4 regions of the Synechococcus sp. A15-24 genome follow, and region 3 is predicted to be linked to each of the others. Evidence: predicted binding sites of a transcription regulator. Region 3 holds the regulator's gene; each other region holds the start of a gene.
What was found. The regulator NtcA, encoded in region 3, controls nitrogen genes in cyanobacteria. The targets are predictions, from matches to a motif close to GTANCNNNNGNTAC.
Positions count from the first base shown of each region.

Region 1 (7,564 bases), 410 kb from region 3:
CAGCAGATCGGATCGGGTGATGCCAGGCCCTCCCTTGCGGGGAATCTTGTCCCCAGCGGCGACATCGATCACATAAATGCAGAGGTCCACCAACTCCGGACTGAAGCTGGCAGCCAAGTTGTCGCCACCGCTTTCCACCATCACAAGATCCAGATCCGGAAACTGTTTCTCCAAATCGGCCACAGCCGCCCGGTTGATGGAACAGTCCTCACGGATCGCCGTATGCGGACAGCCGCCCGTTTCCACGCCGCGGATCCGTTCCGGCTCAAGGGCGCCAGCGCGCGTCAAAAATTGCGCATCTTCCTGGGTGTAGATGTCGTTGGTGACAACAGCCAGCTCAAGCTGACCGCGCAGTCTGTGGCAAAGCGCCTCCACCAACGCAGTTTTGCCGGAACCGACCGGACCGGCCACCCCAAGACGCAACTTGCTGCTCATCAGCTCCGAAACAAGCGGGAATACAACTCAGCATGAGCGAGCTGCGCCATGCCAGCCCCAACGCCGCTGGTCCACAACTGCCGGGGATCCCGTCGTTGCAGCTGCTCGGCCTGCCCAATGATGAATGGCAGCAAGCGGTTCTGCAGCTGCTGAGCCCGGCTGGGGCCCAACGGCAAGAGCCGCACCGCAGCACTGAGCTGATTGGCGACCCAGCCGTAGAGGTAGCCCTCCACCATCTCGCTCTCCGCCACCCCCAAGGCCTGCGCTGCCCATGCCCAGGCCGCTGGCCAGCTCAACGCCACCTGCTCCGGCAAGGGGTGGCCCATCTCCGCGAGGAGATTGAGCAACGACCCACCCATCTGTCGTTGCTGAGCCCGCAGTTCAGCCGATTCACGACCGGCCAGCAGCCAGCCATCAAGATCCAGCACCCGGCAGCAGGCCGCGGTCTCTCCTGCTGACCATGCCGTGAATGCACGCAGCAGCGATGGCAACGCCGCCGCCTCCAATCGGATCGCCCCCCGCGACAGCTCCGCCTCCAACCAGGCCTGCAGTTGCTGCTCATCTCTGATCGTCTCCGACTGGATCAGAACTTCCAATCCCTCCGAATAACTGAAGCCACCAACCGGCAGAGCGGGGCTCACCAGCTGCAGCAGCGCCAGCGAACTCATCCGTGCTGATGGCCTGCGTAGGCGCCGCCTTCGGGCCGGAACGGTCGCTGACAGCGACTGAGCTGCAGACCACGGCTTTCCAGCATCGTCGCCAACACGGCGTCCTCCAGCAGATACAGATCCTGCTCATGCAGCTCGAGGGCCACATGTCTGTTTCCCAGGTGATAAGCCGCCTGCATCAACGCCAAGGCTGATGTCGCCCGCACCCGCAACAGCGCTTCGGTGGCTGCCGTCACTTCCACCCTGGCTGTACCAGCGGCATCACTGAGCTGATCCCCTGGCTGCAGGGCCCCGTCCCTTGGCAACTGCAACAGCACCTCCCGGCCACAGTCCGTGCGGCGACGGCCACGCACAACGCTGCGTTCATCCGCCGTGAGCGGCAACAGCAGATCAGCTTGATCAGCCCTGGCGGCAAGCCGTTGATCCAGAACAAGAACGGCCTGCGTCACCCGTGCTTCACGTAGAAACTCAAGCCTGCCCAGCCGTGGGCCAGCATTTGGTGATGGTTGTTACCGAGCTTCATCCCACGGCGAAGGAGCGTGCCCCCATGCAATCCCTTGAGCCCTGGCACGGCCGCTGCCGGCTGCAGTTCCAAACCACCAACGGCAGCACCAAACACCAGGGGGGATGCACAGCTCCGTTCAAGCTGCTGCGGGCAGACGTGGGGGATCACGGCCGCTGTGAGCTGCCCCTTCTCCACACCGCCGGCGGCCTGGTGGGAGGCGATGAGCTCAGCATTGAGCTTGACCTCGGCCCTGACAGTCGCAGCCTGATCACCAGCGTGGCGGCCCAGAAGGTCTACGGCTCCGTGGGCCGCAGCCGTCTCAATCCCGACGGAGCCTGGACCCAGCAGTCCGTGACCTGCAGGTTGGAAGACACCAGTGATCTGGAGTGGCTGCCCCAAGAACTGGTGCTCTACGCGGACGCGTTGTTCCAACAGACCCTAACGGTGAGCCTGCCGAACAACGCCTCATTTCTCAGCGCCGAGATCGTGCGGCTGGGGCGCACCGCCGCAGGGGAGCAGCTAAGTCGCGGGCGCTGGCGCTCCTGCCTTGAGATTCAGCGCGAAGGGGCGCACCAGCCCCGATGGGAGCTGGTGGACCGGCTGGAACTGAGCGACACCAGCCTCAACGACCCCCACGGACTTGGTGGTGCTCCCGTGTTCGGCTCACTGGTTTGGGCAGCACCAATGCCCTTGACCGGTGAGCAGATCACCCTGCTGCTGGCGGGAGCCCGCAGCGACCGTGACGGCCTTGAGGGAACCATGCGCTGCAGCAGCCTTGATCAAGGGCTGATCGCCCGCTACGCCGGCCCCTCCAGCCGCGATGCCCGCTTCTGGTTCAGCCGAATCTGGGCACGAACCCGCGCCTTACGGGGACTCTCCACGCCGCGCATTCCTCGGGTCTGGCCCCTGCAGGAACAGCCGTTGATGGGACAACCGTTCACGGCGAACGCTTCACCGACCGCTGCAACGACACACTGAAGAGGACCCAGGCTCTCCATGCATCTCAGTCCCCAGGAAAAGGACAAGCTCCTGATCGTGACCGCGGCGCTGCTGGCCGAGAGGCGCTTGAACCGTGGCCTGAAGCTCAACCACCCCGAAGCAGTGGCCTGGCTCAGTTTTCTGGTGCTTGAAGGCGCCCGTGACGGCAAGAGCGTGGCGGAGCTGATGCAGGAAGGCACCACCTGGCTGCGTCAGGACCAGGTGATGGAGGGCGTACCCGAGCTCGTCCATGAGGTGCAGATCGAGGCCGTCTTCCCCGATGGCACCAAGCTCGTCACCCTGCATGACCCGATTCGCTGAGACAGAACCCATGGCACCTCTCATTCCAGGCGAACTGCTTCCCGAACCGGGTGAACTCGAACTGAATGCAGGCCGACCCGTCACCACGGTGAGCGTCTCCAACAGTGGGGATCGCCCTGTGCAAGTGGGCTCCCATTTCCATTTCGCCGAAGCCAACGCCGCCCTGCAGTTCGACCGGGCCGCAGCCCGCGGTCAACGGCTCGACATCCCCGCCGGCACGGCCATCCGCTTTGAACCCGGCGACAGCCGCGACGTGAACCTGATTCCCTTCGCCGGTGCGCGACGCGTCATCGGCTTCAACGGCCAGATCAACGGACCCCTCGACGCCTGACCCATGCCCTACCGCATCTCCCGCCAGGCCTACGCCGAGACCTACGGACCCACCACCGGCGACCGGGTTCGCCTGGCCGACACCGAGCTGATCCTCGAAGTCGAGAAGGATTTCACCGTGTACGGCGACGAGGTGAAGTTCGGCGGCGGCAAGGTGATTCGCGATGGCATGGGCCAGTCCCAGACCCCTCGAGCCGAGGGCGCCGTCGACACGGTGATCACCAATGCTCTGATCCTGGATTGGTGGGGCATCGTCAAAGCCGATGTCGGACTGAAAGACGGCCGGATCGTGGGCATCGGCAAAGCCGGCAACCCCGACACCCAGGAAGGGGTGACCATCGTGGTGGGCCCCGGCACCGAGGCGATCGCTGGGGAAGGTCACATCCTCACGGCCGGTGGCATCGACACCCACATCCACTTCATCTGCCCCCAGCAGATCGAAACAGCTCTGGCCAGTGGCGTCACCACCCTGATGGGAGGCGGCACCGGACCAGCCACCGGCACCAACGCCACCACCTGCACCCCCGGCGCCTTCCACATCGGGCGAATGCTCCAGGCAGCGGAAGGCCTGCCGGTGAATCTGGGCTTCTTCGGCAAGGGCAACGCCAGCACCCCTGAAGCCCTGGAAGAACAGGTGCGCGCCGGCGCCTGCGGCTTGAAGCTGCATGAAGACTGGGGCACCACACCGGCAACGATCGATGCCTGCCTGTCGGTGGCCGACCGGATGGATGTGCAGGTGTGCATCCACACCGACACCTTGAATGAAGCCGGCTTCGTGGAAGACACGATCGCCGCCATCAAGGGACGCACCATTCACACCTTCCACACCGAAGGTGCCGGCGGCGGCCATGCACCGGACATCATCAAGATCTGCGGCAAAGCGAATGTGCTGCCAAGCAGCACCAACCCCACCCGGCCCTACACCCGCAACACGCTTGAGGAGCACCTCGACATGCTGATGGTGTGCCACCACCTCGATCCGAAGATCCCGGAAGACGTGGCTTTTGCCGAATCGCGGATTCGCCGCGAAACGATCGCCGCCGAAGACATCCTTCACGACCTGGGCGCCTTCTCGATCATCGCCAGCGACTCCCAGGCCATGGGGCGCGTGGGCGAAGTGATCACCCGCACCTTCCAGACCGCCCACAAGATGAAGGTGCAGCGCGGTGCACTGCCGGAAGACTCCAACCGCAATGACAACCATCGGCTGAAGCGCTACATCGCCAAGGTGACAATCAACCCCGCTCTTGCCCATGGCATCAGCAGCGAGGTGGGCTCGATCGAAACCGGCAAGCTCGCCGATCTCGTGCTGTGGAAGCCGGGCTTCTTCGGCATTCGCCCGGAACTAGTGGTGAAGGGCGGTTCGATCGTCTGGGCCCAGATGGGCGATGCGAACGCCTCGATCCCAACCCCCGGCCCCGTGCACGGCCGGCCGATGTTCGGCGCCTTCGGCAAAGCCCTCGCCCCCAGTTGTCTCACCTTCGTGAGCGAAGCGGCGATGGATGCCGACATCCAATCAAAACTCAGGCTTGACCGCACTTGCATGGCGGTGAAGGACACCCGCAGCGTGGGCAAGAGCGCCCTCAAGCTGAATGCAGCGCTGCCCAAGGTGAGCGTGGACCCGCAGACCTATGAGGTGTTCGCCGACGGTGAACTGCTCACCTGCGAGCCCGCTGAGGTGCTGCCCCTGGCCCAGCGCTATCTGTTGCTGTAATGCAGAGGACACCGCAAGGTTTTCTTATTCACCAATTCAATAGAAAAGTCAAGTTGGTATCACCATGAACGACATTCAAGAATTCCGTCTCTGCATAATTAATTTGTAGCAACTGCTACAGACGTTCACCTTGCCTCTCTCGGTAAGGCGCAGTTCGACTCAGGCCATGGAACGGGGACCTGAGCTTGCTTCGAGGAACCACCATGACGACTCTTCTCTACAGAGGTCACGCCTACCAGCAGGTCAAAGACGCTGCTCAACAGCAGAGCGTGCAACTCACCTACCGCCGCAACGTGTATCAAGCCCGCCAGGCTGATGTGCGTCAGGCCCGGGTTCAGCTCACCTACCGGGGTGTCAGCTACCTGCGCTGAAAACCGCTTCTTCAGGCGACAAGCCGGTTGAGCATGGGCAATTCCAGCAGTTCATCGCGCCACTGCTGAGCCCATCGATCCTGGCTGCGTTCGTAGAGCTCCATCAGCTCCTCGACAGCACCGGCACGGTAGTCAACGCGAAGGTCCAGCAATGGAAATGCCGCTTCGCCGCTCACCTGCAGAGCGGCGGAGGTGCAGCTTGGTGAACGTTGGTCGCCACCAGCCTGCTCTCCTGCCAGCAGGGCAGTCATCAAACGATGGCCCAGTTTCCAGTTGGGATCACTGGTGAGAAACGTCTGTTCCATCGCCTCCAGCACCACTTCGCCAGCCAGGCAGTTACCCGCAACCGAAAGGTTGGGATGATGCCGATGACCGGCCCATCCGCCGCACTCAACTCCAGTCCAGCAAGCCGTGCGCCCATCAAGATCGATCAGATGGAACTGGCGCCAATCCCGTTGGGGGTCATCCAGCAGAAGGCTGTTCAGCACATCCTGCGCATCCGCATGCTGTTCAAGACGCTCCAGTCCGCAAATTCCCAGATAAGGATTGGTGTGAGCTTGGGTTGCGACGGCACCAACTCCAGATCGGATGTGGGGAACAGTGGAGCCCACGGCCAGGTGACAGGTCGCTACGGCAACGCCGAAACGACCGTTGTTGGGATCTCGCGCCAGGATTGAAAAGGTCAAGACAGCTCGAGATCCAAACGCTGCAGCGTCCCCAGCAAGACGGCAGCCCCAGCCCAGCACTGCTCGTCACTGGTGAATTCCTTGGCTGAGTGGCTGAGCCCACCACGGCTGGGGACGAAGATCATTCCCATCGGCCAGCGACGCCCGATCTCCTGAGCATCGTGACTGGCACGGCTGGGGAGGTGGCTATGCGACAACCCCAGATCCTCTGCAGCAGAGACGATCGCTGCCATCACTCCATCCGCTGCAGCTGTGGGTTCCACCTCAAATTGCGGTTCCAACTGGATTGGGCATCCGGTTTCGGCACCGATTCGCTCCACCTGCTGCATCAACTCAGCCACCAACTGATCGAGCACAACTGAGTTCACATCCCGAAGGTCAACGGTCAGTGCCACTGAGCCCGGCACCACATTGGCGGCGTTGGGCCAGACCTCGAGTCGACCAACTGTGGCAACGGGATCGCCCGGGTGCTGTCGTGCCATCGTCTCCACTGCCAGCACGATCCGAGACGCCGCCACCAGAGCGTCCTGCCGCAGGGTCATCGGCGTGGTGCCGGCGTGGTTCGGCTGACCATCCACCTGGATGCTGAAACGGCGTTGTCCCACAACGCCCTCCACCACACCGATGTCGTCACCGCGTTGCTCGAGCACGCCTCCCTGTTCCACATGAAGCTCAAGAAAAGCAGCACACGCATCGTCCGCCCGACGCGCTGAGGCCAACGATGGCCAGTGGCCACCGATACGAGCGAGATTGTCCTCGATCGGTTCCCGATTGCTGGTGGCATAGGCCTTGGGGTCACAGGAAGCCGTTCCGGCCATGCCCTTGCACCCAACCATCGTCGATTCCTCATCGGCGAAGGCGATCAACTCGAGATCGTGCTGAAGACAAATGCTGTTGTCCTGCAAGGAGCGACAGACTTCAAGACCTGCCAGAACCCCCAACACACCGTCAAAGCGCCCACCGGTGGGAACGGTGTCGAGGTGGGAACCGGTCATCAGTGCTGGGCGATCCGGATCCAACCCCTGAAGCCGACCGATCAGGTTGCCCACCGTATCGATCCGAACCTGAAGACCAGCCTCGTTCATCCATCGGGCCAGCAAGGCACGTCCCGCAACGTCCTCAGTCGAGAAACCCCGTCGACAGACGCTGCCATCGGGCTGCAGCCCAATGGCAGCCATTTCAGCCAAGGATTGCATCAGACGCTCACGGTTGGGTCGAATGCCCACCTGTGCGTTCGACCGAGCAGTGACCTGGCATGTGGTCAGGAGGGACGGCAATGCAGTGGCCTTCAGATCAAAAGATCTTTTCACCATCGCCGCAGCGACCCAAACGGCCTGTCGTCAATGCGACGTTTTAACCCTCACCAAAGAATTCAAACGGGCATCAGCACCCGCCACCCGAGGCGATCAGCCTGCTCGCGAGCCTGGGCTGGCACATCGGCCGCTACAAACATCCGATGCAGCATCTGGACACCCAGGAGGTGGTTGATGACGGCGTCCATCTGAACCCGCTCGGCGTCGGTAGTGGCAGGGTCGTCGTGGCGCGCAAACAAGGCA
Region 1 covers NZ_CP047960.1:2,220,073-2,227,636, forward strand. Annotated here, with positions in the region: gene ureG (urease accessory protein UreG) at 1-435, opposite strand, end outside; gene SynA1524_RS12450 (urease accessory protein UreF) at 435-1,103, opposite strand; gene ureE (urease accessory protein UreE) at 1,100-1,552, opposite strand; gene SynA1524_RS12460 (urease accessory protein UreD) at 1,651-2,586, shown strand; gene SynA1524_RS12465 (urease subunit gamma) at 2,605-2,907, shown strand; gene SynA1524_RS12470 (urease subunit beta) at 2,918-3,238, shown strand; gene ureC (urease subunit alpha) at 3,242-4,951, shown strand; gene SynA1524_RS12480 (DUF4278 domain-containing protein) at 5,155-5,322, shown strand; gene SynA1524_RS12485 (DUF1028 domain-containing protein) at 5,334-6,008, opposite strand; gene SynA1524_RS12490 (Zn-dependent hydrolase) at 6,005-7,321, opposite strand; gene asnB (asparagine synthase (glutamine-hydrolyzing)) at 7,381-7,564, opposite strand, start outside.
Region 1: SynA1524_RS12480 (DUF4278 domain-containing protein) is a predicted target of NtcA. The motif match lies at 5,057-5,070, and genes of this name have one in related genera.

Region 2 (7,564 bases), 950 kb from region 3:
TGCTCCAGCTCGGGGTCGCATCCGTGATGCAGGGCCGCGATCGGACAGGCGATGCGGTCGAGTTCATCCCGATCGGACTGTTCGAACACGTGCTGCTCCTCGCAGAAGATGCTGCGCCGCAACGACCAGTAACCCGCGATCAGGGGCGAATCGGGACGCAGCAGGTGAAAGCTGAACCGATCCGAACTGGCGGTGGGCGACAGGCGGAAATCATCGGCGTCGATGCCGATGCCAGCCCGCACCGAAGGGGTGAACAGGCTTGGGGCGGAGCTGATGCTGCGGCCGATGCCACGGCTGCTGGGATCGAGACAGAACACCATGGTCAGGCCGCCTGCTCGAACAGCGACAGCGCCGAACAGGCTCCACATTTGGCGCAACCGGCCGACATCGCCTCGGAGCGCAGATCTCCTTGGTGCAGCAGCTCGGCAACCCCCTTGTAGACGTCGACCATGAAGGCTGTGTCCGGTGCCGGATGGTGCTCCAAGGGTGTGCCGGAGATCGGCACAAACGGAACCACAAACGGGTAGACCCCCAGTTCGATCAGGCGGCGGCTGCAGTCGAGCAGTGCCTCCCGGCTGTCGCCCAGGCCGGCTAGCAGATAGGTGGACACCTCTCCCCGCCCGAACACGGCGACAGCATCGGCGAAGGCCGCGTAGTAACGCTCGAGGCTGAGCTCCGATTTGCCCGGAAGGATGCGACGCCGCACCTCCGGCTCCACCACCTCGAGGTGCATGCCGAGGCTGTCGATTCCCGCAGCCTTCATCCGCTCGTACCAGATCGGATCATCGGGGGGTTCGCACTGCCCCTGGATCGGCAGATCGACCCGACGCTTCACCGCCGCGGCCGTCTCGGCCATCAGCCGGGCGCCGCGGTCATCGCTGTTGGGGGTGCCGGTGGTCATCACCAGCTGCTTCACACCATCCAGGCACACCGCAGCTTCCGCAACCTCGGCCACCTGCTCCGGGGTCTTGCGGATCACCGTGGCGCCGTCCTCAAGGGTCTGCTCGATGGCGCAGAACTGGCAGGACTGGGAGCGATCTCGGAAGCGGATGCAGGTCTGCAACAGCGTGGTGGCCAGCACATCTCGGCTGTGCAGCAAGGCGATGGAGCGGTAGGGGATCCCCTCCGCCGTTCTCAGGCCATAGAAGGCCGGTTCATCGGTGGTGGTCACCACCGGCAGGGCGTCCTGCTGAGGACCGGTCAGGGTCAAGCCGTCACCACGTGCCGCCAGGCTGTACGCCGATGAGCCGGAGACGTCGTTGTAAACGGGCACCATCACCGTGGTGCCATCCACATTCAGGGCCCTGTGGTCAGAGGGTCCAGCCCCGCCGCGACGGCCCCGGTTTCCCTCCAGTGGTTCGGCCCGAACCCCCTTCACCTGCAGTTCGGTCACCAGGCGTCCGAGCTCAGACATGGTTGATCTCCTCGATCACATGGGACATCCCGGCGGCCAATGACCTTTCGGCCATCGACGTTTCGGATGGAACCGGATCGCTCGCCATCTCCTGCATCGCTACGGCCGCGTTGCGATTGATCCGCAGCGACAACAGTTCCGGACGGCTGTAATGGCCGACGCTGTCCATCATTCGCTTGCGCTTGGTGATCAGGGCCAGATCGAGTTCGGCGATGGCCAGGCCTTCACCGTCGGGCAAGGGACCCGCCAGGTAGCGGCCCTCAGGACTGATCACAGCGGTGTGACAGCCCCCTTGAAACGCCTTGTGCAACGACGCATCTGGCGTGATCGCCGCATGGTCATCCGGATCCAGCCATCCGGTGGAGCAGATCACGAAACAGCCGGCCTCCAGGGCGTGATGCCGCATGGTGACGGCGGTCTGCTCGCTGAAGATCGGCCCGACCAGCGACCCGGGGAACTGGGCGCAGTGGATCTCCTCGCCCTGGACCATCAACGCGTAGCGCGCCAGGGGGTTGTAGTGCTCCCAGCAGGCCAACGCCCCGACCCGACCAAGCGGGGTGGACACCACCGACAGGCCGGAACCGTCCCCCTGCCCCCACACCATCCGCTCGTGATAAGTGGGAGTGATCTTGCGGCGCTTGAGAGCGATCTCGCCGCAACTATTTAACAGCAACTGGGTGTTGTAGAGCGTGCCACCGTCCCGTTCGTTCACCCCCAGCAACACCTGCATGCCGTGCTGCCGTGCGGCCGCTGCCACCGCATCCGTGACCGGTCCGGGCACCACCACAGCCTGGTCATAGAGCGCCAGGTGGGAGCGCCCCATGCGAACCGGGGGCTCAACAAATGAGAAGTAGGGGTAATAGGGCAGGAACGTCTCCGGAAAGACGATCAGCTCAACGCCTTCGGCCGCCGCTTCGGCCATCGCGTCGAGCACCTTCTGAAGAGATCCATCCAGGCTGAACAGCACGGGACGGATCTGGGCAGCGGCAACTTTGACAGTGGTCACCATGAAATAGGTACGACGACGACTCAGAGCGTCCAGGTGTCGAGGATGAAGGCCCCTTCCTTGCGATGCATCAGCACGATGTCGAGCACATCAAGGGGATTCACCGGGGTGATGCCCGGCATCAGCGCCTTCTCGCTGTGTCCGTAAAGCGCCTGCAGAGCGAAGCGACAGGCGTACACCTTTCCCCCCTGATCCATGAACTTCTGTAGCCGTGCGTTGAAGTTCAGGTGACCATCAAAGGCGGCATCACCGAGCTTGGGGAATCCACGCATCACACCGAGGGTGACGCCAGGGCCATAGAGCAGAACAGAGGTTTCAAACCCTTTGGTAATCAGACGGCTGGCCTGCAAAAGATTAACCAGGCCAATAGAACCTTCGAAAGCAACGGTGTGAAACGTGACCAAGGCCTTTTCACCCGGCTCAGCCTTCACATCGGGAAAGACTTTTTCCTCGTAGTCAACAAGATAATCCCCCGGCTGGTTGGCGGGACGATCGACGACAGGCATGTGAAGAAACCATAAGCACCCTAAGATTGGCTCCGGTCGGCCCACAAAAAATGTACGAAATACGACCAAATTCGAGACTGAATCAAACTGGCTGACAGCGGGAGCGCAATCAAATTCGGTGGCCTTCGCTACAACACAAGTGTTAATTTCAAGAAAAATAGAAATCTTGAGTCTTGTGTTGATTGATGCTGAATAGCGCGCATGATGGCGCCCGATTCAAGGCCGATCATGCGGTTGTGGTGATCGGAGCCGGTCAGGCCGGACTTTCGGTGGCCTACCAGTTGCAACAAAGGGGCATCCGTCCTGTGGTGCTGGAAAAGCACCGCATCGGATACGCCTGGGATCAGCAACGCTGGGATTCTTTCTGCCTGGTCACCCCCAACTGGCAATGCCGCTTGCCGGACTTCCCCTACGACGGCAACCAGCCCGAGGGGTTCATGCCCAAGGCAGAGATCGTGGCGTACCTGCAACGCTTCGCGCGGCACGTGGGTGGAGATGTGCGCGAGGGGGTCGCCGTTCAACGGCTAACCCCGAAAGGCAGTGGTTATCGGCTAAGCACCAGCGAAGGCGAGATGGAGGCCGAACATGTGGTGGTGGCCACCGGCGGGTATCACGCCCCCCGGCGCCATCCCCTGGCCGAACGGCTGCCGGCCTCCGTGCTCCAACTCGATGCCCGTGCTTACCGCAACCCGGCGGCTCTACCGGAAGGCCCCGTATTGGTGGTGGGCAACGGCCAGTCCGGCAGCCAGATCGCGGAGGACCTGCACCTGTCCGGCCGCACCGTGCACCTCAGTGTGGGCAGCGCCCCTCGATCCCCACGGGTGTACCGCGGCCGGGATGTGGTCGATTGGCTGGACCGGATGGGCTACTACGACATGCCGATCAGCGACCATGCCGACCCCCGCAGCGTCCGCGCCAAAACCAACCACTTCCTCACCGGTCGCGATGGTGGCCGTGAGATCGATCTGCGCCAGCGCGCCACCGAGGGCATGCGTCTGCATGGCCGTCTCGCAACCATCGCCACTGACCACATCGGCTTTGCCGATGATCTCGCCGGCAACCTCGATCAGGCCGATGCGGTTTATTGCCGCATCCGCAGCAGCATCGACAGCTGGATCCAGCAGCAGGGCATCGAGGCCCCCCTCGAGCCCCCCTATTCACCCTGCTGGCAACCATCAGCGATGGCCGACCCCGGCATCGATCTCAGCCGGGATCCACTCGCTGCGGTGATCTGGTGCACCGGGTACCGCAGCGACTTCAGCTGGATCGATGCTCCGGTGTTCGATGGTGCCGGTCTGCCGGCCCATGAGCGTGGGGTCACCCAGAGCGCGGGGCTCTACTTCCTTGGCCTGCCCTGGCTGCACACCTGGGGATCCGGTCGCTTCTGCGGCGTCAGCGACGATGCCGACTACCTCGCGAGGCTGATCAGTCTGCGGCTGCAACGCCGCGATGCCAGCCAGGAGCGGCTGGAGTGCACCGCGATCCTGGGCTCCTGAACTGCTCTCAACGCATGGAGTTGTGCAGGGCGGTGCGGAGCCAGGAGGCCATCTGTGTGTTGAGAGTGTCGACATCAGCCACCGGTTCAGCACTGAAGGGCTTCAGTGGTATGTAGCCATCAGGGCCGAATTCAGGTGTAATAGTGGCCGGCGCCTTTTCCTGATCAAACGATTCCAGAAAGAATTGCCAACAAGAGCGATGAGCCTCCAATGCTTCGGTCCACTCCGGCGCAAAGGGATGGCTGACTGAGGGGCCCTGGGCATGACCGACCCGTGCATGGATGTGGTCGACCCGCCCTGCCATGGCCTGCACCGGTAGGAGATCAGGCGTCATCAACCGCTCGGCAACACAACACCAATGGCTCAGGTCTGCCGTGAGCCGCATCCGTGGATGTCGCTCCAGCCACACCGGCATCTGCCAGGGGTTAGCCAGGCTCCGGCTGCGATGGGTCTCCAGCATCACGGCGCAGGGCACGGTATCGATGCGGTCGAGAACAGCCCTGAAAAAACGATGTTGAACGTCCTCAGACCAGCTGTCACTGCCAATGATCAGATTGATCTTGAGCGGTTCCATGGCCATCGCACGACTCAGCAACGCCTCAAGTTGTTCGAGATGCTGTTCAGGACCATCGGCCAGATTTGGGGTGTAGCCGCCCCCAGTAGTGATCTCGAGGATCAGCGCCTGCCTTCTCTTACCGAGGAGCTGCCGAACCTCCGCTGCATCAATCCGCTCCAGACACGAATGAACCACATTGCATTCGAGACCATCAAATCCGTGAGTTGAAGCACGGCTGGAAGCTGACTCGAGAGAACCATTCCAGCCCCAGAGAGATTGCAGCAAAAGCACCACGTCAGTGCTCGTCTGTGAACAAGTGCGGCTGGATACCGAGGTAAATGGCCTCGCGGAACAGGACTCGTTTCGCCTTGGCATCCCCGCGCTGGTGAGCCTCGCGGAACCGTCTCTGAAGGGAGGAGATCATCGTCCTCCGTCTGGCATCAGAGCGGTCTGTGCTGTCCAAGGTGGGGGCACCGATCTACCGCAATTATGCGGAGCAAGCAGGCGCCCAGTCGATCAAGGCTCCGGCTGATTCTCCTTCCAACGTTCGAACAACACCGCAACCGCCAGGGAAATGGCGACGGCGATGCCGGCACCAATGAACACCACCCCGAATTCCACCGGCATCAGCCCACTGCCATCACCACCCCATCATTGTTGAAGGGGTCAATTCACCAGCTGCTGGTAGGCCTCATTCACCCGACGAAACGCCTCGGCTGATCCGCCCATGTCTGGGTGGTGTTGCTTTACCAATCGGCGATGGGCTCGCTTGATCGCCTCGGCCGTCGCCCCCGGCTCCAGGCCGAGCACAGCCAGAGCATCAGCCCGGAAATCGCCGCTTGGGCGACGAGGGCCACGCAAGCGCTGGCGTAACTCCGCCACCACGCGGCGGGGATCTTCATCCAGCCATTCACTGGCTCTAACTCCATAGAGAGCAAAGGCCGCCAGCACCACCGTGTCCTGGAGGGTTGCCGGGTTTGCGACCGCTGCCAGCAGATCGCTCCCGAGACCATCCACCAGCCGGTTCAACCGCTGCTGCAGGTTGAGATTCGCAGGGAACCCCCGCCGGTTGAGCCGCTCGATCAACGCCTCCAGGCCTGCCTGATCGAACTCGCTCCAACCGGGTTGCTTGGCCAGTTCATCCCCCCAACGCTGCACCTGCACCCGTCGGATCAGGTTCATCGTGGGTTCAGGCCGAGGGCGCTGCTGACGACGCAGTCGTTCCAGCTCCCGTTGCATGCGCTGGAGCTCTCGCCGCAGGGCATCGTTCTCCGCCAGCAACGCCTCGACGTTGCTGGTCACCCGCTGATCACGACTGCTGGTCGAGACCCCTGACGGTGGTGAGCCGGTCCATTGCCGGGGATCAAAACCCACTGCAGCCCCCAGGTCGACTTACCATGGCAACACCTGACCATTGGCATGCCAGAAACTGCCGCTGGTCTCCGGGGTCAGCACATCAATGCGGGCCAGGAGACCCTGCACGGCGTCCGAGGGATCAACTCCACTGGGGTTGAAGCGGATCATCCCGGTGCGCACCAGTCCCGGATGCAGGATCGCCACGGCGATCCCCCGGGGCTTCAAATCGATCGCCAACGATTTACCGGCAATGTTCAGGGCCACCTTCGACATCCGATAGCCGTAGGAGCCCCCAGAGCTGTTGTCGTCAATCGACCCCATGCGACTGGTCATCAGTGCCAGCTTGCTGCCATGCGGCATCTGCGGCACCAGGGCCCGTGCCAACAGCAAGGGAGCTAAGGCATTCACGTCGAACTGGCGGCGAATGGCCTCCGCATCAAGATCCTCCAGCCCCATCGAGTGAAGGATGCCGGCGTTGAGAATCACGCCATCGAGCGGGCAACCGTCAAGACGCCGCACCAGCTCATCGATGGATGACTGCTCACTCAGCTCGATGCCGGCCTCGAGCTGCACCCCCAGCGACTCCAGCTCAGGGCTGAGCTGTCGGCACACGGCAATCACCGCATCCCCACGGGCCTGGAGCTGCTGGCAGTAGGCCAGTCCGATGCCGCGGTTGGCTCCTGTCACCAGATAGGTCGCCATCAGTTCCTCGCCGTTGTCGCCCATCCTGAGGCCAAAGCGTCGTTCGGCCTCAACGATTCAAGCGTGTCTAGCCTGAAGATGGAATCCGGATCGAGGCCCAGGCGAGACATCTCATCGGCCACATCGCAGAGCTCGAATCGCGGTTAGCTCACCCGCAGCACTGGACCGAGGGCGAAAACACCAACAACACTGAAAAGCTGAGGCAACTGCGTTTCGAGCTGCGTCGCCGTCAGTCGTTGGGTGAGCAGGATCCACTGGAAGAGGACGTCTCTCCATCCACACTCAGTAATAACGACCGGGATATTCCCCAGGGTGATCAACCCGCGTGACGCGGACACCGGCCTCGTGCTGACCATCCAGCATCAGCAGATCACTGCCGGACACGGTGTAACCCAGCTCCTGGGCCAGCATGGCCACCTCATCAGCGGTGATGGCCGCTTGCACCTTCACCTGAAGAAGCGGATCCCGGCTCAGGTGCTGCAGAAACTGTTGCACCGCAGTCGATGGCATGGCGGCAGCCAAGAGGAG
Region 2 covers NZ_CP047960.1:1,269,841-1,277,404, forward strand. Annotated here, with positions in the region: gene SynA1524_RS07130 (MSMEG_0567/Sll0786 family nitrogen starvation N-acetyltransferase) at 1-320, opposite strand, end outside; gene SynA1524_RS07135 (MSMEG_0568 family radical SAM protein) at 323-1,414, opposite strand; gene SynA1524_RS07140 (Nit6803 family nitrilase) at 1,407-2,423, opposite strand; gene SynA1524_RS07145 (MSMEG_0572/Sll0783 family nitrogen starvation response protein) at 2,444-2,926, opposite strand; gene SynA1524_RS07150 (MSMEG_0569 family flavin-dependent oxidoreductase) at 3,112-4,422, shown strand; gene SynA1524_RS07155 (IolE/MocC family protein) at 4,430-5,173, opposite strand; gene SynA1524_RS07160 (J domain-containing protein) at 5,645-6,352, opposite strand; gene SynA1524_RS07165 (SDR family oxidoreductase) at 6,371-7,036, opposite strand; gene SynA1524_RS07170 (Nif11-like leader peptide family natural product precursor) at 7,319-7,546, opposite strand.
Region 2: SynA1524_RS07150 (MSMEG_0569 family flavin-dependent oxidoreductase) is a predicted target of NtcA. The motif match lies at 3,045-3,058, and genes of this name have one in related genera.

Region 3 (7,564 bases):
GCTGATCAGGATCCACCAACACCAGGCCGCACTTGGCACGACCGGGGTCAAGTCCCACCAGATGGCTCATGGCTCCATGATCACCCTGACGGCGACAGGATCCGCCGTGTCGCTGCTGCGGACAGCGATCACCTGCAGCTCGAGCGGTTCGTTGTCGGTTCGATCCACCAGCGCGAGACCCAGCTCGTTCAGTGCGCTGCCATCGAACTGCAGTCCTTCACTGAGCGAACCACGGCGTTGAACTTCTGCAAAGGCTGAAGCCAGCAGCAGGTTGAGCCGTGTTCTGACCGCCTCTGATCCGCGTTCGTCCTGCTCGAGGGTGGTGGTGGCCAGCACCTCGTCGACGCGGGTGATGGTTCTGTTCGGCTTCACATCCGGGTAGGCATACACCACGGACTCACCCCGCAGCACATTGCCAGCCGAACGCATCGACACGACCCAGGTGCCGGATTGACGCAGGGTTTGTTGCAGCCGTTCCACATCTCCTCGGGGAACCAGCAGGATCTGACGATCCGGGGTTTCCCCTGGTCTGACCCTTACGTAGGCGGTTTGGTTGGCTTCCTGCAGCAACCGATCCACCACCTGCTTGGCCTGACCTGGTTTCTCCAGCCTCACCGTGGCAGTCGCCAGGGCCTGGCCACTGCGCAGTACAACGGATCCACGGCGCAAGGCCAGCAGGTCCTGCTCTAAAGACTTGAGCTCCTTTTCCCCAGCCTTGATCCGATCGCGCACACCGCGCAATTCGGCTTCCGTCCGCTGAATATCGACGTCCCTGGCCTGGATGTCGGCGTTCAGTCGGTTCCGTTCCTGCTCCAGTTGACGCTTTTGCTGTTGCAGTGGTTCCAGCTCTCGGCGAAGGGTTGCGGACCGTTGCCGGGTGGAAATTAATTCCGCCTCGATCCGCTCCGTCGCTGACCGAGCCTCGCGCCGCTCCGTTTCGGCCGCATCAAGGGCCGCACGGCTGTCCCTGAGTCTGGCCTGGAGGGCATCGAGCTCGAACAGTCCAACCCGAAGCTGGCGGCTCACCAGGAGCAGAAGACCCAGGGACAGAGCACTGATCAGGCTGCCGGTGAGCACTGTGATCAAGACAGCTGTGCGACGCGGCCTCAGATTGAACAGGCTGAGCCGAGCCTTTCCCACGCGACTGCCCAGCCGATCCCCCAGGGTCGACAGCACGCCTCCGAGGATCAGCAAAGCCAGGATCAGCAGCCAGCCGCTCATCAGACCCCCATCGCACGGGGGGTGGACTCAGCTGAACCGCTTGGCCAGGGCGATGGGATCCAACACCGTGATCTTCTTGCGGTCAATCTGCACGAGTCCGGATTGGCGCAAGTCTCCCAGCAGACGGGTGATGGTGACGCGTGTGGAGCCGATCGCTTCGGCAATGGCTTGATGAGACAGGCGCAGATCAATCGTGATGCCAAGTTCATCGGGCACGCCGAAATCCCTGCACAGCACGAGCAGAAAACTCACCAATCGGGATGACATATCGCGATGGGTGAGGGTTTCGATCATCGTTTCCGTCTGCAGGATCCGACTGGAGAGACCCTGCAGAAGACGCAGGCCGACACCGGTGTCCGCCTCGATGGCAGCACGCACAGAGGCGGCCGGTGCGGTCACCATTTCCACCCGCGTGAAGGCAACAGCGTGATAAAAGCGGTCGGATCGGTGTCCGGTGAGCAGTGACAGCACTCCGAACAGGCTGTTTTCCCGCAGAAGCGCCACGGTGATCTCTTCGCCTGATTCGTACACCCTGGACAGGCGCACGGCTCCGCGACGGATCAGGTACACCCTTTCGGCCGGATCCCCCGGGAAGAAAATCGTCTTGTTGCGTTCCACCAACTCGGTGCTGGCTCCATCCAGATCACGGATGACATCCAGAAGGGTGCGGTTTCGTTCGGCTGCACCCGCAACCTGCGGTTGCTGGGGGGAATAGCGACTGAAACCACTGTTAGCCACCATGGTTTCCTCGCAACTGCTGGGAAGTTACGAATGTGCCCTGACGAGCCATGTAGTCGTTATTACGAAATCGCTGAACCGGCGGCTGTGGCCAGGGCGAAACGCTGACCTTGCATCAGCTCCTGAAGTCCTGATTCAGCCAGGTTGAGCATGGCATCGAGTTCGGAGCGGCTGAAGGGTGCCTGCTCTGCCGTCCCTTGCAGTTCCAGCAGGCGGCCATCACCGGCGGTGACCACATTGAGATCCACGTCGGCACGGCTGTCTTCGCTGTAGTCGAGATCCAGCAGCGGGATCCCGTCGATCAACCCTACCGAAACCGCCGCCAGCTGCTGGCGAATCGGATCCTGCGTCAACACACCCTGGGAGCGGAGTTGATCACAGGCTCGGCGCAAGGCGATCCAGGCCCCGGTGATCGAGGCGGTGCGGGTGCCGGCGTCGGCCTGGATCACATCGCAGTCGATCAGCAGCGTGCGCTCGCCGAGGGCGTCCATGTTGAGAACAGCCCGGAGACTGCGACCGATCAGGCGTTGGATCTCCTGCGTTCTGCCCGAGAGTTTCATCAACTCTCGCGACTGCCGTTGCGGTGTCGAACCGGGAAGCAGTCGATATTCAGCGCTGAGCCAGCCGCAACCGTTCCCCCGGCGCCAGCGGGGGACGTCCTCCTCCAAGGAAACGCTGCAGAGCACTGCGGTACGGCCCGTACGCACGATGAGGGAGCTGAGGGCGAAGGACATCGGATCCCAGTCCACGGAGAAGGGGCGCAACTCACTAGCTCCCCGGCCATCGGCCCGCGGGGGCGTGGGTGCAGGCATCGGCGCATCACAGCTGTCATCAAGCCTGACAGGCGATGCCCCGGCTTGATGGAACGTCACACCATGGATGGTGTCTTGACCCTTGTGGGGTGGCTTTGCACCGCTACATTCAAGGTCTGCCGGGATCTCCCGGATGCCTGCAGCCGAGATGACCGCCAGCCTCACCTCAAGCCATCGTTCCTCGGACTCCGTGGCTCAGGACCACAGGTCTCTGGAGCAGGCTGGTCTCCTTCCGTTGGTGCCGGTTCGCCCACCCCTGCAGCTGGTGGAGCCGGAGGGGCAGCTTCAGGTTCACACCGCGACCTATCGCGGCAGCTTCTCCAGTGTTCTCAGCCAGGCGATGCGCACCGCTGGGCTGGGCAGTCGAGTGCTGATTGCTCAATTCCTCAAAGGTGGGGTGCATCAGGGACCGCAAGGTTGCGTACGTCTTTGCGGCGGACTCACCTGGCTCCGCCCCGATGTACCGGCTTGTCTTTCTCAAGCTGATCACCCTGGTGGTGCGGCGGCTGTTGATGCGGTTTGGCAGTCCTGCCGTCGCCATCTGCGTGATGGCGACATCGATCAGCTGGTTCTGGATGAAGTCGGCCTCGCCGTTGGGTTGGGCTACGTCGAGGAGGGCGCGCTGCTGGATGCCCTCGACCAGCGGCCGCCCGCCATGGATGTGGTGATCACAGGGCCCGCCATTCCCCCCAGCATCGTGGCCATGGCTGATCAGGTCACCCAATTGCGTCGAGGTTTCTGATGCTCAAGAACGATCGCTGGATCGCCGAACAGGCCGCGCAGGGCATGCTCGAACCCTTCCAGAAGGGCTTGGTCCGCCATCTGGATCCCGAGCAGCAGGCCAGGCCTGTGCTGAGTTTCGGTTGTTCCTCCTATGGCTATGACCTGCGCCTTTCAGCGCAGGAATTCATGATTTTTCGCCATGTGCCGGGCACGGTGATGAATCCCAAGCGCTTCAACCCCGCCAACCTCGAGCCGACGCCGTTGCATGAGGACGAGGACGGTCGTTATTTCATCCTGCCGGCCCATTCCTATGGCCTTGGCGTTGCGCTGGAGAAGATGCGCGTCCCGCCCAACATCACGGTGATCTGCCTTGGCAAGAGCACCTATGCCCGTCTGGGCATCATCGTGAACACCACGCCTGCAGAAGCGAGCTGGGAAGGACACCTCACCCTTGAGTTCAGCAACAGCTCCGGTGCCGACTGCCGCATTTACGCCGAAGAAGGGATCTGTCAGCTGTTGTTCTTCGAGGGAGATCCCTGCGACACCACCTACAGCGATCGCCAGGGCAAATATCAACATCAACCGGAGCGGGTCACCCTGGCTCGGATCTAAGGGGCCAGCCTGGCGCGGTGAAGCCTGCTTTTCTTATACCAGCCCGCAAATTCAGGGGCCCAGGCCACCATGTGCGGCCACATCAGATCGCAGAGCTGGCGGATTTCCAGCTGCGCGTCGAGCTTGGCCCGTAGATCCATGAAGTGCAGAAAGGCCCGCAGACTGAAGCTCACCACGAAGTGCTGGCGATAGTCGAAGGGAAGGATGCCCCGGGCATGCTCTTCAGCGAAGCCTGCTGTTAGCAGGTCGCGATAACGCTCAGCTGAGGCTCGGCAATGGTCGAGGTCCAGGGCCCGCTGGCTTTCGGTATAGGCGTATTTCTTGCCCTGGCGATCGCTGTAGTCACCGACCGGTCGCAGGTAGAACACCTCCTCAAGATCCAGATCGCCGTTGGCAGCGCGGCAGATGCGCTCACCGGTGTATCGCATCGACTGCACATCAAAGCTGACGCCCACCCGGTGGGTGCGTGCCTGCTGCATGACAGAATGGGGGAACCAACCCACATTCAGCACGATCTGGGCGTGCTCCATCGGGCCGTAATGACCGCGTTCCCCAGCCAGCAGGCGTTTGACGCAGATCTCCCCCGCCCGTTGTTCATCGGGCCAGTTCTCACGATCAGCCGCGACGAAGCCCTCGCTGTAGTCCTGATGCATGGCCGCATACACACAGAGCTGAGGGTTGGGTGTGGCAGCGATCAGATCAACCCGGAAGCGATCCATGGTGATGACGACGGGTCAGTGTGGTGATCATGCCGCTGATGACGGCAAGCTGCCCGCATGAATCCACTGCACGGTGATCAACCGTGGCTGCGGGGACCAGACGTTGAGGATGCCTGTTGTGGTGCGTCGTCCGTGCGTTCACTGACACGACCCAGCCCCTGCAAGGACGGCAGTGGGGAGTCCTGAATCAACGCATCGGCGAGAAGGGAGAGTTCCTCGCCCCGTCGCAGGCCAATGGAGCGGCCGACGGCATCACCCTCGGCATTGAACAGATTGAGCTGGGGGATTCCGTTGACGTCGTAGCGATCAACCAGGTCCTGCCAGCGCGGGTTGTCAACGTTCACCATCACCACGTCCAGCTGTTGTTGCGTGCTCTGCTCAAGCTTCAGCATCGCCGGAGCCATCTCGCGGCAGACCTGGCACCAGTCGGCATAGAACTCAATCATCGTCGGACGCCCGTTGCTGAGGGCGACGTCAGGAGTTAGGGAACGCCGGGCCAGCTGTTCCAGAGGGGATCCGCTCTGCAATCCACCCCGCATCATGGTGAGACCAACAGCCAGGACGATGGCGGCCACCACAAGCACGATCCGTTGAACAGGACCCAGCAGTGGTTGTGGAGAACTGCCTGTCATGGCCTTGTCTGGGGGTGAATCCACTTTGGCAGTCACCTCTGATCCCCGTGATTAGCGTGAGGCCATGGGTTGTTTTGGTCTCCTGAACCTGCCGCTGCGGGCGCCGATGCTCAACGTGCTCTTCGTAGTCGCTGTGGTGATGGGCCACCAGTGGTCAATGGCCCAGATCCAGTTCATGCACTCCCGCAGCATCTCTCTGGAACTGCTGTTCGTTGTTGAAGGGGTACAGCTGCTGGCGGTGTTGGTGATCTGCACCATGCCGGACTTGCTGATGCGGAGACTCTCGTTGGTGATGGCGTCCAGTCGGGTCATGACCCTGCTCGTCACGCTTTTGATGGTGATCGTCCTTGGGATTTACCTGCTGAGGCTGAACTTGCTGTCTGATCTGCTGATCCTGGCTTCAGCGCTGTTGTTGGCGCGGCTTGATCTAGTCCGTCTTGGGGTGATGACTGCCCCCCGGCGCTCGCTGTTGCTGTTGGGAATCGTTCTCGTTGCCGGAATTGGACTTGGCCACTGTTTACCCCATCCCCTCGGCGCGGTCGTCGCACCCGGGCCACGCGTGGTCTGAGTAACCCAAAAGATTGTCGAGAACTTTTTTGGTGTAGTAGCGGGTTTCGGCGTAAGGAATCCGCTCCACCCAGAGTTCGATGTCCTCGTCGTTGCGGGGCTGAGGCCAGGAACGCACCGTGCCAGGGCCGGCGTTGTAGCTGGCAATGCTGAGGAAAGCATCCTCTTCCCAGAGCTGCAGCAGTGATCTCAGGTACGCAGCCCCGAGGGAGATGTTTGTCGAAGGCTCCATCAGCTCATGCTCCGAAAGCGGTTTCCCGGCGACGGAGGCGGCCGTTTCGGGCATGAGTTGCATCACACCAACGGCTCCAGCAATTGAACGCACGCCTGGAGAAAAGCGCGACTCCTGTTTTGCGATGGCCAACAACAACGTTGGATCCACCCCGTGCTGCGTCGATGCGGACTGGATGGCTTGTTGGAAGACGACAGGGTTCTGGCTCCGTTGCAGCAGCAGTCGCTGCCGACAGCTCGTGGGCACCCATCGCACACTCAGTCGCCAGAGCTGATCGAGGCCGCGCCAGGGGTCATTCACGCTGAGCCGCAGTCGTCCCTCCACCAACTGTTCCTCTGCTGCCAGGGGGTCTCGGGGATCACGCAGCGATAGCCAGGCGTCCCATGCCTGTTCGGTGAGCCCCAGCCTCCAGAGGGTGTCCACCTCTGGATAGCGACTGTTGAGAGGAGCCCACACCGGGACGGGCAGGGTTGTTGATGGTTTATTCAGATGCAGGGTCTTGGCTTCACCCAGACGCACTTCTGCCCGCCAGCGGTAATACCCTGGGCGGTGGGTGCCGATCAATCGCCGCCAATGGCGTTTGGCGGCGGTGCTGTTGCCTGTCCGTTCTTCAGTGAGCCCCAGCCAGAACAGTTGCCGTGCTTCCAGAGGGGGCGGCAAGGTGCCTGCAGGCAGGGCCATCAACAGGTCCCGGGCCCGTTCCCACTGCTCATCGAGCAGGGCAAACCGAGCTTCATCCCACTGCAGCTGCCAGCTATCGCGGTCGTCAGGCCACCGTTTGAGCACGTTGATGGCGCCATTGCCAGCATTGAGCCGAACCTGTGCCGCGGCCATAGCAGCGGAGCGCTCCGCCAGGGCTGGCGGAATGGCTTCTACGAGTGCCGGGTCCGGCAGCAGAGGCTCCATCAGCAGACGAACAGCTTCATCACTGGCCAATGATTTCGGCTGCCGCTGGGTGAGCTCCAACAGCATTAGTTTCCCTTGGATGCGCTGCTCCTCACCACCCCGCAACAGGGCACGCCCCACGGCGAGCGCTGTCTCCGCTCCAGCTGCTTTCCCTTGCAGACAGTCCAAGGCGGGGGATCCGGCTCCGAGCATGGCCAGGGCCCAGGCAAGGCTCTGGCGCTGTGCCTGGGTCGGCTCCCTGGCGCTGCAGGCTGCTTTCAGTCGGTCCATCGCGCCCGGCCAGCGCCAACCCCAACGCGCCAGATGGTGTGCTCCCTGATGCCCCCGTTCCGGGGTTGGCTCCAGGGCCACGGCGGTGGCCAGGGCTGCGGGGTGAGACGGATGCAGCTTTAGCAGCTCCTG
Region 3 covers NZ_CP047960.1:324,278-331,841, forward strand. Annotated here, with positions in the region: gene SynA1524_RS01605 (RuvC family protein) at 1-70, opposite strand, end outside; gene SynA1524_RS01610 (DUF3084 family protein) at 67-1,221, opposite strand; gene ntcA (global nitrogen regulator NtcA) at 1,249-1,962, opposite strand; gene rph (ribonuclease PH) at 2,022-2,771, opposite strand; gene SynA1524_RS01625 (cob(I)yrinic acid a,c-diamide adenosyltransferase) at 2,920-3,513, shown strand; gene dcd (dCTP deaminase) at 3,513-4,106, shown strand; gene thyX (FAD-dependent thymidylate synthase) at 4,103-4,825, opposite strand; gene SynA1524_RS01640 (thioredoxin family protein) at 4,903-5,457, opposite strand; gene SynA1524_RS01645 (hypothetical protein) at 5,522-6,025, shown strand; gene SynA1524_RS01650 (lytic transglycosylase domain-containing protein) at 5,975-7,564, opposite strand, start outside.

Region 4 (7,564 bases), 1.2 Mb from region 3:
CGCCATGTTGTGCATGCAGGAGCTGTCGGATGCGGACTATGAACGGATCAGGCTGGAGCGCCACCATGACGGCTCGGCGTCACGGTGAATGCCTCATGACGGGTCCTTGCGGTTGTCCAGGTTTCGTCTCACCAGGGTTTGCGTCAGCCAGAGCAAGCTGAGAAAGCCTGTTGTCACGAGGATGAGCGTCATGGATTGTCCTCGAATCCTGTCCAGTCAGATCGGGCCAGTTTCCAGGACTGTCCTTCGCCGATGGTGATGGGGTTGAGTGATTGTGATGGTTCAGTTGCTGGCGCGTTCAAAGCAAGAAGACTGGCAGCCATCAAAAAGCCCCCTTCATCCAGGGGGCTCGAGCGCAGGCGATCCCCATCACCCGACCAACGCACCAAAGATAGGGTCTGTGGGTCGGTCAATTTGAAAAATGCACTAGATCTAGTGGGTTTTCTGTAAAGACTTTGTTGAGCTGCCTTGACACTCCACAGGCTGTGGACAGCCGTTTTGTGTTCTTCGTCACGTTGAATTTGGAAAGGGCTGGCACCACTTGGTTTCTGAGCTAGCTTGTGGATATCCCCATCACCTGGCCGCCCGCAGAGGCGGCTTTTTTGTTGGATTGCCGAGGGCTTCAGCCGTACGGGACACCAGATCTGGTGTGGCTCCCAGGCCGCGTTCAGTCCATCCACAGCGACTTGAACGTTTTTGGGTATCCCTCCCGCATGTTCATGGAGGCTTCTCGCATGAAGTCGATGCAAGCTTTTGATCCGTCAAATGACCGTGCTTCCACGACAGCAGCGAAGGCTTCTGCGTCGGTTCTGCCTTCGCTGAGCGCTTGATTCATGATCACAACGGCATTGACCGGCTCACAGCGACCGATCCATTGCTTCGGGGACTGAGATGTTTCGGCAGCGAGGAGATGTGCTGCTGAGGAGAGAAGGAGCAGGGTCAAGATTGTCATCATTCTGTTTGATCAGATCAAACTGTTTGACGGATTTAGATCCTGTCGAGTTGTTGGCAAGTGTCTTCGAGCATGAGATCAAGCAGCTCCAGGGCGACAAGGCGTTTCTCGGCTCGAATGCTCCTCAGTAGTAATGAATACTTGTGCTGACGCATCAAGGATGGCTCGCCCATCTCCTTCCAGCGATGCGCCAAGAGGCTGTTCAGCCGTGCTCTTGGCGACGTCGTCATTCGCTGGGTGCCGTTCTGCTAAGTCAAGCGAAGCAGTAGGCGATATGCGTGGTCATCTCAACAAAAGCCGCTTAAAACAATCTGAATAATGAAGAAAATGTGACTCGGAGCGTTATTCATTCATTCGCTCTCGGGAATGTTCAGAGTTTTAATTCTCGACTTGCCTTGTTAGGCATCGCTGGTCGGCCGTGGCAGAACATCACCGCTCGAGCGGTATTAATCCCTTTGGGCGCTGCTTCGACGCAACGGTTGAGGTAGCGGGCCTGTTGTGCCATGGGTGCGATCTGAATCGAGCCGTAAATCACGGTGAACGTGGCCAGCACCGGATACAGATGGGCGTTGATCAGATCCCTGGCTTTGGACATCAGTTTCTTGCTTTGAGCTCAGCTTGCTCCATGCAGCCGCAACAGGCCGCTGATTACCAGATCGCGGCTTCCGGAAATCGCCTGCATGGCCAGCAGCAAAGCCACCAGCACGTTGGTGGCGACATGCCAATGCCGCAGCCGTGTGCTGCGACCGATCAGGGGTTGGATCACCGTTGAGCTGAGCAGCAGACCGGTGAGGATCCAGCCCATCCAGAAGTGGGATTGCCAGAACAATCCTGTCCAGGGCTGATCACTCAGCCGTTCCACGGCCGGTTGAAGCCCCAGGGTCAACATCCCTCCCCAGGAGATGGCAGCCGCCAGCAGCCGCTGCCAGATCAGGCGGCTGCGCAGTAAGGAGATGTACCCGATCAGCACCACAAAACCCGACAGCAGCACGAGGCCGATCTCTGCTCCTGTCAGGCTGTGGCTGAGGCCGATCAGCACCGCCACCAGAACTCCGCCGGTCACCCAGGCGCCGTGCTGGGCATGCTCAAGGGGCACCGTGTCCGCAATCGGGTTGATCTCCAATCGCCGTTCCCGCGCCAGGATTCCCAATCGGATCGTCGCTCCCGTCACGGGGTAGACGATTAACATCATCACCACCGGATGGATCAGCCCCCACCATTGATGGGAGCTGAGGTTCTGCAGAGCCTCAGATTCAGCCAAAAACAATTGCAATCCTTAGACCAGGGTCGCTCATCGGGGGCACAGGGGGGCAAAGCGCATCGGACCTTGCGGTGGACTTGCCTCACGATCCATATTCGTTGATCTTGATTTTCCGCCAGCGCTCACAACGACCGATGTTATTGCACTAAGCACGTATCTTTAACGTGAATTCTTTCGATAATGCGAAAGGAAGTTTAATGAGGTTCTCATTGCTTTATGTAAAAATAAATCATTGTCAATCGATTGAGGTGAGTTGATAGGTTTCGTCGTCCCAAAGGATCAATGAAAAGCAGTTCCAGAGTTGATGAAGTTGCAGTCGCTTAACGCTGCTGAATTTGTTCTCATTATATTCATGGCACATACGAAGGCGGTAATTAGGGATTCTTTCGGACAAGTGGTGAACGTGATGGTAGGCAATGTCTGCTGTAAACCAGTTGAGTATACGAGGCATAATTAAAAAAGATGATCCGTCAATTGCTCCCTTGAGGTAACTCCAATCTTTGTCGCCGCTAGCATATGATTCTGGGAAATTGTGCTGAACAAAAAAGACAGCGATCATAATTGCGGCGCTGACGCTCATGATGGCTGAATATAAAATCCAAAAATGCCAGTGACCAATCGTATTTCCAATCCAATACCAGGCCAGTAAAACACAGATGCTATTGGCAGTTGTGTCATAAACTTCTCCTTTAGTGTAAAAGAAGCTTGACTTATGACTGTTGATAAATGAGCTTATGTTGAATGTTTGCCCGCTTGAAAGTTTGCAAAATGCATCCGAGAATGCGTTGGCGGTGAGCTCAATAAGGCCAAGCATTAGTGCTGCTCTTGGTTTGAGAACAAGATAGTAGAATCCCCCTGGGAGAAGTATTGCTGGATGACGTAAAAATTGGTACATGAATTGAGAGCTTTTGTTTCTTGCGTTGTATTCGCGACGTGTTGTGAGAGCGGACGGGCCTCTGTATCGATTCCAATTACCGTTGTGTTTGTGGTGAAATGCATGGCCTCTTGACCAGGGGTGATGAGGCATTGCGTGGACAATGCTCAACAGAAAGGCGGCAATTCGATTAGCAGTTTTCGATCCAAATAAGCTGTGGTGACCACAGTCGTGCATCAGTGAAAAGCTTCTGCTCAAAAATAGAATGATTAATATAAAAAGTGCTGGGACTAAAACGAGCGAGACTGATGTTAGTTCGTTGGTGAGATTGCCAATGGCAATGCAGCATATGATCAACGGGATTATCGTGTTGATAATTTGCCAGGTCGCAATTCCGTCGTCGCTTTGCATGTAAGGCTTGATGTTTAAATCAATGCGCCTAAGGGCTCTTGATGACAGGTTTGTGGTGGCGTCATGTGTCAAGGGAATGAGCTCAGTTGGATTGTTGATCTTGAAATAGTTCGTTCGGAACGCTTGTCTGAATTGTTTGAGCTGAATTCTTAAGGATTTGATCTGTATTGATGCATTGGGACGTCATTCTCTCGAATGACGCTAGATTGTTCAATATGTTAATCGATTAATCCATGATTTGGATGGACGACCAGGGCCTTCCTCAAAAAAAACCAAGAGCTCTTACTTACTCGGAGATGATGAATGGTGGTCGCTCCCGGATCGATGAGAAAACCCATAAGCGTGAGCTTGAGATGCACCGTCGTGAAATTATCCTGGAAAGACACGTCAATCATTTAGAGCAGTCTTTGAAAATCGCCGAGTGACTGTGACTTCTTGGGATCAGGTTTTTTTGGCATAAAAAAACTCCTGCCAACCCCTGGTGAAGGTGGCAGGAGTTGAAAGAGCTTTCGGCACAACCAAGGCTGTGGCCAGAATTGAAAATCAGACCTTTTTGAGTAGTCCACCTTTTTAGTACTGTACTGCTTTTTGAGAAATTTTGGAGAGTTTGAGTAGGGTTTGAGCAAATGCCTCATTCCGTCAGGCACTTGGCTCAACAAAGACAGATAGCGACAAGCCTGCGCGAATGATGAAGCGAGGTTGTTACGCACGTTCATAGGCTTGACACGGGCGTATGATCTGTCTGTAGCAACTGCTACAAAACGTTCACCTCTGTACGCAGGGGCGCAGACACTCCAAGCCACGGAACGGGGACTTGGAATTTTCTGAGGGACAAACCATGACTGCTCTTCTCTACAGAGGTCACTCCTACGAAGCCCAAGCACCTTCGCTCAAAGCTTGTGTCGAGCTGACCTACCGCCGCGAGCACTACAACACCTGCCGCGAAGAAGTCGCTCGCAACGCTCATCCACGCCTGACCTACCGAGGTGCTTCGTACACCAAGTGATCAAGGCTGAATCAGATCCCAAGCCCCTGCCTCAAGCGGGGGTTTCTTTTTGGTTGGACTAGTTTGACGAGTTGATTAGGAATGCGCAGTGAATACGGAGGCGGCGCTGTTCAGGAACTAAGCCGGAATCACTCTGGATTGGTCTCCTGAAGTTGCTCAACGATCTTTCTTGCTGATTCGACTTGGTCATCGCCAAGCAATTCCTCAAGAACTCTCACTGCAACCTGAAGGCCGCCCTCCAGTGAACTGGTGTCGTACTTCTCGACAGCATCCTCTTCACCGGTGTAGGTCTCGCCCTCGCCGTAAAACTCGTAGGAGCCTGAACTCAGGCTGAAGCCTGCGGTCCATGTGCATTCCACGAAGCTCTTGTCTTCTGCGATGAAGAGTTCTGCTGTTGGCTCTTCTTGGACTGCTGCTGACTCGATGCCTTCCCAGCCCATGCAGACCAGTGCATTGACTCTCTCGAAGTCACGATTGCCGGGATGCGCCTCTAGCTCTGAGAAGTCAGTCAAAGCGAGCTGAGCTCAACGTTCTGCCCGTTCAATTAATGTCGATCACGTTGTGCGTTCCACCGAAGGCTCTGAGGCCAGCTGGCCCAGGCGCCCTTCTCAGAAGAGTTGCAAGCTCTGGGCACCAACGTGGCGTGCTGAAACTGGTTGGGCTCCTGAAGCTGGCTAATTAGTTAGTCAGGCCTGAGCTTCCAGCAGCTCAAGCTCGATTTCACGTCCTTTCAGCCTGTTGAGCATGTCTTGGCTGTGATCAATGGGCGTTCCGTAGTACTCATACTCCATCTGGTACTGCGGCAGGACGGAGCGCAGTCCACGGCGTTTCTGCCGAGCCAGATAACGATGAAAGCGGTTGTACGACCTTGATCGACTCATGGCACCTCCTTCAGTTGTAAGTCCGTTGTAAAGCTCCTTTAGGGGTGTGAACTGTATTGGATCGAACCATCTGGAAAACTTCAGCACGCATAAAAACCGGTGCAAGCTCTAGCACCAACTTGGCGTACTGAGGCTGGTTGGGCTCCTGGAGCTGGCTAAGCGTTGGTTATGCCGCTGACCTTCTGACACAGAACGCTCCAAGGATCTGAACCGCTGCCAACACTGATTTTTAGCTAGCCGCCCATTCGCTTGGTTGAGCCGAGGTGAGATCAACGCCGTGACTATTGATCCACTCTGCGTACTTGGCAATAAATGCCTCAGCAGCTCCCAATACAGTGGTCAACGAGATCTTGATTGCTCGCCCTTGTGAGTGGACGCTTGACACACTAGATAAGCAATAAATAGACATTCTATTTCACTATCGATTACGTTTTAATTATCATTAAAGCGCTAATGCCATGCCACTCTGTCGTACTAGATACTAAAATACGGTTGACAAAGAGGCTAATATTGAAAATGTCAGTATTTAAAGCTATGGCTGGCTTTTTCAGGCCTGGAAAATCGAATCGAACAAGTATTGAATTTCTTTTGGCCGATTTCATAAATGATAGAGATTCAAATAGTTTGCTTGAACCTTTTTATGATAAGAAATTGGATTTACTTGCCAATAGTCAATGGGGAGAAGAAGGTCCTTTGGAAAGAGTTGTAAGATCGAATAATGATTTAAAAGAAATTCTAAAATATCCTGGAATTTATAGAAATTCTATTTGTATAATAGAGCCCGCTAAGCATGTCGGAGTAAATCCATATGGGAATGAGGTTAAAGCATCTATAAATATTGCGTACTTGTCTCAATATATAGCCGACTGCGATTCAATATTGATACCACTCTGGGAGGCTGGTCCTTTAAATAATGAACTTTTAATAGAATTGATTAAAAACTGTATTATGTGTTTCGTAGAGGGGGGTTATCCAACTTTAAAAGATTGCAAAAGCTTTGATGATACAAGTATTAAGCTAGAAGATTTGCAAGAAGTTGCTGAGGAAATTATACTTTCAAGGGATTCAAACTCATCTCCTGCTATATTTATTTGCCTAGGTCATCAACTTGCTGCTCAGGCTCATATAGAGATAATTAAAAGAGCGACTGATGACTGTTTATCATTTTTGATTAATTGTGAAGATAGTAATTACTATCTAGACAATCTCAGGAAGAAGTGTACGGAAATTATCTTGGTTGGAGAAAGTTTATGTGTTTATAGAAATGAAAAGATAGTTGCAAAAGGCTGGAATGATAGTTGTTTTGCAGTTGCGCTTAACCTTAAGCCTGAGGTCGGCAAAGTAGACCTAAAGAAATATTCGCATTCTGGACTGCATCCTAGTGATGAATTTTCAAATTTACTTATGTGTCATGAGCTATCTCACGAGCATGAACTGGGTGTTGTCGAAAAATTTATTACTTATGAAAAAAACCTCCATATAGAAATGTTTCATAGCGATGTAGTTAACCAGGAAGCAATTCTTTTTGCTAATTGGGCATTTGGAGAATTGCACAAGGCAGTTTATCCTATAAGAAAGAAGATATTGATATCAGATCTATCTTGGATTTTGAATCTACCAACATCTGTTGAAATTGTTTGCTCAACTCGTATAAATGGAGAAGTCTGCACAGAAGTAGCAGCTACTTGCATAAATTATTTAGATTATCAAACTCAAAAAATACGAAAATCGTTTACTTTCCAATTTCATCCTGAATTGCTAGATGATTTGTCAATTTTTTACAATAATATGCCTGATTTTAAAACTTTGAAAGATGACGATGGCATTAGATTGCTTTCAAGGGTAATGTATCAGGCACTAATTAATTAGACAAAATGGTGTTTAACTAAAAGGAAAAAATCAAAAAAAATCTCCTGATACCGTTCAATAAAAACGGTATCAGGAGATTGAATAAAGTTTGAATGGGTACTCGTAAAAAGCTGAGAGCTCTCGTTATGAACCGAACTTAAACCTTTCTGGAGTAGTACTCCACCACCAGCAGTTCGTTGATTTCCAGGGCAACCCACTCGCGTTCACAGCGACCGGTGACCTTGGCACTGAGCTTGGCCTTGTCCAGTTCCAGGTGGGTCGGCACGTTGGCCAGACCGGGGAACTCCAGGTTGCCTTCAGCCAGCTGTTT
Region 4 covers NZ_CP047960.1:1,477,426-1,484,989, reverse strand. Annotated here, with positions in the region: gene SynA1524_RS08490 (hypothetical protein) at 1-88, shown strand, start outside; gene SynA1524_RS13055 (hypothetical protein) at 189-323, opposite strand; gene SynA1524_RS08485 (hypothetical protein) at 668-943, opposite strand; gene SynA1524_RS08480 (hypothetical protein) at 988-1,182, opposite strand; gene SynA1524_RS08475 (hypothetical protein) at 1,323-1,547, opposite strand; gene SynA1524_RS08470 (DUF4079 domain-containing protein) at 1,566-2,213, opposite strand; gene SynA1524_RS08465 (fatty acid desaturase) at 2,449-3,570, opposite strand; gene SynA1524_RS08460 (hypothetical protein) at 3,741-3,923, shown strand; gene SynA1524_RS08455 (DUF4278 domain-containing protein) at 4,337-4,504, shown strand; gene SynA1524_RS08450 (hypothetical protein) at 4,633-5,016, opposite strand; gene SynA1524_RS08445 (hypothetical protein) at 5,191-5,385, opposite strand; gene SynA1524_RS08440 (hypothetical protein) at 5,902-7,254, shown strand; gene rpsD (30S ribosomal protein S4) at 7,391-7,564, opposite strand, start outside.
Region 4: SynA1524_RS08455 (DUF4278 domain-containing protein) is a predicted target of NtcA. The motif match lies at 4,243-4,256, and genes of this name have one in related genera.